2 regions of the Mucilaginibacter sp. 22184 genome follow, and region 2 is predicted to be linked to the other one. Evidence: riboswitches for the same ligand, from Rfam matches in the RefSeq annotation. Region 2 holds a riboswitch; the other holds the start of a gene.
The links. A riboswitch is a leader RNA that binds a small molecule or an ion and turns the genes downstream of it on or off. The one in region 2 is predicted to bind S-adenosylmethionine.
Positions count from the first base shown of each region.

Region 1: another riboswitch for S-adenosylmethionine. It lies ahead of ACTJKG_RS17805 (protein-disulfide reductase DsbD domain-containing protein); the one in region 2 lies ahead of ACTJKG_RS05745 (TlpA family protein disulfide reductase).

Region 1 covers NZ_JBQEPI010000007.1:412,991-415,397, forward strand. Annotated here, with positions in the region: gene ACTJKG_RS17800 (family 2A encapsulin nanocompartment shell protein) at 1-402, opposite strand, end outside; SAM riboswitch class I at 613-726, shown strand; gene ACTJKG_RS17805 (protein-disulfide reductase DsbD domain-containing protein) at 936-1,382, shown strand; SAM riboswitch class I at 1,822-1,933, shown strand; gene ACTJKG_RS17810 (peroxiredoxin family protein) at 2,158-2,407, shown strand, end outside.
Region 2 covers NZ_JBQEPI010000002.1:106,261-108,667, forward strand. Annotated here, with positions in the region: gene ACTJKG_RS05740 (GH92 family glycosyl hydrolase) at 1-239, opposite strand, end outside; SAM riboswitch class I at 800-908, shown strand; gene ACTJKG_RS05745 (TlpA family protein disulfide reductase) at 1,030-1,599, shown strand; gene ACTJKG_RS05750 (SusC/RagA family TonB-linked outer membrane protein) at 1,961-2,407, shown strand, end outside.

The DNA.
Region 1 (2,407 bases), on a different contig from region 2:
GATCAGTTCACTTTCCTGGCGTTCTTTAACAATCTCAATAGTAAGGCGCAATTGCTCACTTATCTGATTATAAGGTTTGCTGTAGAGGTCAGATACCCTGGTGTGCACATCCAATACGGTATTTACCGCGCTCAGGTTGTATTCTCTCGGGTTTTCCTCATAATCAACATAGGTTGATGGAAGCTCACGCTCGTCGCGGTTAGAGCAATCCACTTCCACATTATTGGCGTCAACAACTTTATTTAACCGGTAAACGCCTGATTCAACAGGGATCCAGTTTAATAAATGTGTTAACCAACGCGGGGTGATGGTTGATAATTGCGGAACGGTACGGGTGGCAATGGCCAACTGCCTGGCGGCTACATCGCCAAGGGCTGTTTGTTTTGGTTTTTGATCGGGCATTTTGAATGAATAAATGTTTTTAAAGATTGATTTTGAGGGCTTTTGAATTATTAGCACCTGTATTACAATAATAATGAATAAAGTTTTAAAGAGCGATTTAGTGGGCTTTTCAATTTGTTAGCACCCGCGTTGCAATGATAAGAAATAAAAATATATAAAATCTATAGGAATTATAGATTTTATTGTATGTTTGTGTCATCAGTTCTTTAATACTTATCCAGATAAGACGGAGGGAAAGGCCCCATGAAGTCTTGGCAACCTGTACAACTCTTTATATTGTAAAAGGTGCTAATTCCTGCTCCTGTAAAGGGAGAAAGATAAGATGCTACAGGTTGTTTATACAAATATCTCCACAGCTCTTTCTCGGGTAAGTTTTATTGAATATGAAAAACAATTGAAAAAGATAGAACCTGTTTATATATGAAAACCGACAAAACCTTGGCTACTACGCACTTTGCAGATATGTATTGTTGTCGCTGATTATTTACCTGTTACGCGATCAAATAAAATACATTATCAGTATATAACTCCGAATGAAAAAATTAATACTTACGGCTTTAATCTCCATCATTAGCACAGCATCTTATACCCAGATCCTGACACCTGTAAAATGGTCATACGGGGCAAAGAAAATTGACAACGAACAGGCCATTGTGCTGATAAAAGCAACTATTGATAAGGGCTGGCATATATATTCACAAAACGTTGCTGATGGCGGGCCGATAAAAACCTCGTTCAGGTTTGACAAAAGCGGTGACTACACGCTTGTCGGTAATACCTCAGAACCTAAGTCGGTTAGCAAGTATGAGAAGTCGTTTAGTATGAACGTACAATATTTTGAGCAGTCGGTTGTATTTCAGCAAAAAGTAAAACTTAAAAACGGGCAAGCATTGGTTAATGGTACATTGAATTATATGGTATGCAGCAATAAGCAGTGTTTACCCCCCGAAGATGTTGAATTCAGTATTCCGGTAAAGTAAAAGATTTAATAATATAGTTTAATAGCTCATTAGCCACCAATTGACCTGTTAAACTAATAAAGATGCCGGGTAGATAAGCGCTTGCTTTTACCTCGGCTTATACAAGCAAATACCATGAAATCGAAATTTATCACTAAAATCCACATACAGAATGGTGGCGCCCTTTTCTGTTGTCACCCGTATTGTTAACTCATGTGGTTTATCCCGGAAATTGATCTGATGTAAGATCGACATCCTGGCTGTACTAAGTGCGTTGCTTTGCTATGGTGGTAAAACAGGCGTGTGCTGTACAGACCAGGATGTTGATTGCTTACAAGGTATGAAATTAATGGAAACTACTGTTTATAAAAATATTCTACTAAATCCATAGATTTAATTGTATTTATAATATTTATTGTTACCTTTACAGCATTCTAATTAACCCCACCATTAATTAGTTGATTTATAAAGAATAAGGGAGAGGAAGTCTCTATGATCTTATAGCAACTTTTCATTATTGAAATAAGTGCTAAACTTTTTTCCGAAGCAATAAGGCTCTGGAAATATAAATTAACTAAAAATCATGAACACATTTAAGTACCTGCATTTCCGCACGCAACCGGCAAACATCAAGCGATGTTGTTGTTTGGTTCAGTATGCCTTCTGGTTTTAAAGGAGCAGTTCCCTGAAATTTTGCTGCGGTTTTTTAACTCGTCCCATCCGGGCGGGAGAGAATTACTTGCGCCAAATTTTTAACACGCTATTTATCAATTACTAACAACTAAAACTTATAAAAATGAAAATCACAAACTACCTGACCAAAGCCAGGCTGCTTTCTGCCGGCTTGCTGCTTAGCGGTGTTACCGTGTTGTCAGCTCATGAAAACCCTAAACCGAAATTTATAAAAGAAGGAAAATGGCGCGGTGTATTCACCGTAAGCGAATCCAAGGTGCCTTTTAATTTCGAGCTGAAAGGCAAAGATGCCGAGCATGCTGTTTTTACATTAATCAATGGTTCTCGCAGAGATAATTTCCATGTGAAGTCTA
Region 2 (2,407 bases):
TCGCGGCTTTGAGCCACAAAATTGGTCATGGCAAATGGTACGTTTACACAGGGCATAGTACCGCCACCACCATTGCCCGCCTCGAAATCCCTGGCGAAACCTTTTAAAGAAGTCCCTATTATAGGATCAACATAATCAACCTCATCCAGTTGCTTTTTAGGGGTTGTGGTTTGGGCGAAGTTATCCGCGTAAACAAAAACTAGTAAGCCTAACAGGTAAATGCTACGTTTTAATTGCATAGTTAGCAGAAAGTATAATTGGTGAATGATCTGATCACAGACCGAAAACAAATCTCTCATTTTTAAGATCACATTGCTTAAAAATTCTCGAAATATTTACTTAATCGTTTTCCTGATCTTTTGTTTGATGATGATCATGTTTTATTGCATGCCCCTCTTCAAAAACTTTTTAAACCTTGAATTTTAATATTTTTTCAGGCGAAAACAGCGTGAAAAGAGCTTGAAACCGATTAAAAAAATTCCCATTTAACAAATTTCAACCTGTTTTTTTGGTGGTTTTGAAAACTTTAAAAAGTGGCGGGTAATTGGTATTCAATGCTCATAAAAAACGCGTCATTGCGAGCGCAGCGTGGCAATCCCCAATTGGCAGAGCCGCTCTGTATAGTTAGGGATTGCCACGCTGCGCTCGCAATGACGCTTGGTGAGTTTATTTCTTACCTCCTCCCATTTGCCACCAGATTGTAAGAAATAAGCGAAAATTATCAATTTAATATAAAGTCTATGGAATTAGTAGAATTATTTATATGTTTGCAGTCGAAATCGTTCTTTATTTCATTTTTTAATTATCCAGAAAGACTGAGGGAAAGGCCCTGTGATGTCTTAGCAACCTGTACAGATTGTTATAAAGGTGCTAATTCCTATCTGCAAAAATTGCAGAAAAGATAATGATACGTCCACACAATACAGCTATAGCCTGTTTCGATATCCCCCTTCCATCCTTTCTGTTTAATTGAAAAAGTTATTTTTTACCGCCTGCTTAATTATAGAGGGCCCTATTTAATATATTCAAATGAACAACAAATTTTTACTCATAGTTTATCTTTTCCTGTTTACCGGTATTGCTGCCCGGGCACAATCGGCCCAAGCTATTGACTCGGCCAATATCGACCGCGGTTACCTGGTTAAAGTTGGCGAACAGGCCCCTGATGATTTTGAACTGGTACTTACCGATGGTACCAAAACAACTTTAAAGCAATTACGCGGCAAAGTAGTTATACTGCAATTTACCGCCAGCTGGTGCAGCGTATGCCGCCAGGAAATGCCACATCTGCAAAAAGACATCTGGGAAACCTACAAAGACCAGGGACTGGTATTAATCGGTGTCGACCGCGATGAACCTCTGCAAAAAGTGCAGAAATTTCACCACGATATGAAGATCACCTACAACCTGGCGCTTGATCCGGGGGCGAATATTTTTGGAAAATTCGCCAATAAAAAGAGTGGTGTTACCCGCAATGTGGTGATCGATCGTGATGGACGCATTGTTTACCTCACCCGCCTGTATGATACGCAGGAGTTTGCTTCGATGGTAAAAGTGGTGGACGCTTTGGTGAACAATAAAACCGCCTCTGTAAACTAAAATAAATAACCGGGCAGGTGTCGCTTTATGTTGTCACCGTAACTGCTATATCGATTTAACTGATTATCACAACGCGCATGAAAACAAATTACATAACCTTAAACAACGCTATTGTTTTGAACATTTACACTTTAATACCTTCTTCTACCCCTATGTCATCTATGCAAAACATGTGTTGCTGCTGTTAAAACACAGCGTTGCTCGGGTCGGTCAGGCTTTTATCTCAATCAACGCAACACAACCCAACAATCAAAACTTTTACAGTTTAACGGAATGATATAACCGCCCAATTGGCGGGTAAGTAAAACCTTTGATCATTCCCGGTACTGTATGGTATCATTAACATTCACAATCCATTACCATGTTTAAAAATTACAAACTACTACTGGCAATACTGTTGCCTTTTATTTTCATCCAAACGGTTGCGGCGCAATCTGTTAAAATAAGCGGGGTGGTAACCGCCAAGTCAGACGGGCTGCCCCTGCCCGGCGTGAGTGTTTCTGTTAAAGGAACCACCAACGGTGTACAAACCGCCAGTGATGGCCGGTTTAGCCTCAACGCCAAAGTAAATGATGTGCTACGGATAACTTATATTGGTTTTACTACCAAAGAAATACCTGTTACCGGGGCTGATGCATCACTCCACATTATACTGGAGGAGCAAGCCAACGCCCTGAACGAGGTTGTGGTTACCGCTCTCAATATATCTAAAGATAAAAAGACGCTCGGTTATGCCGTACAGGGTCTTAAATCAAAAGATATATCTGAGGCCAAAGAAACCAACCTGGTGAATGCGCTGAGTGGTAAA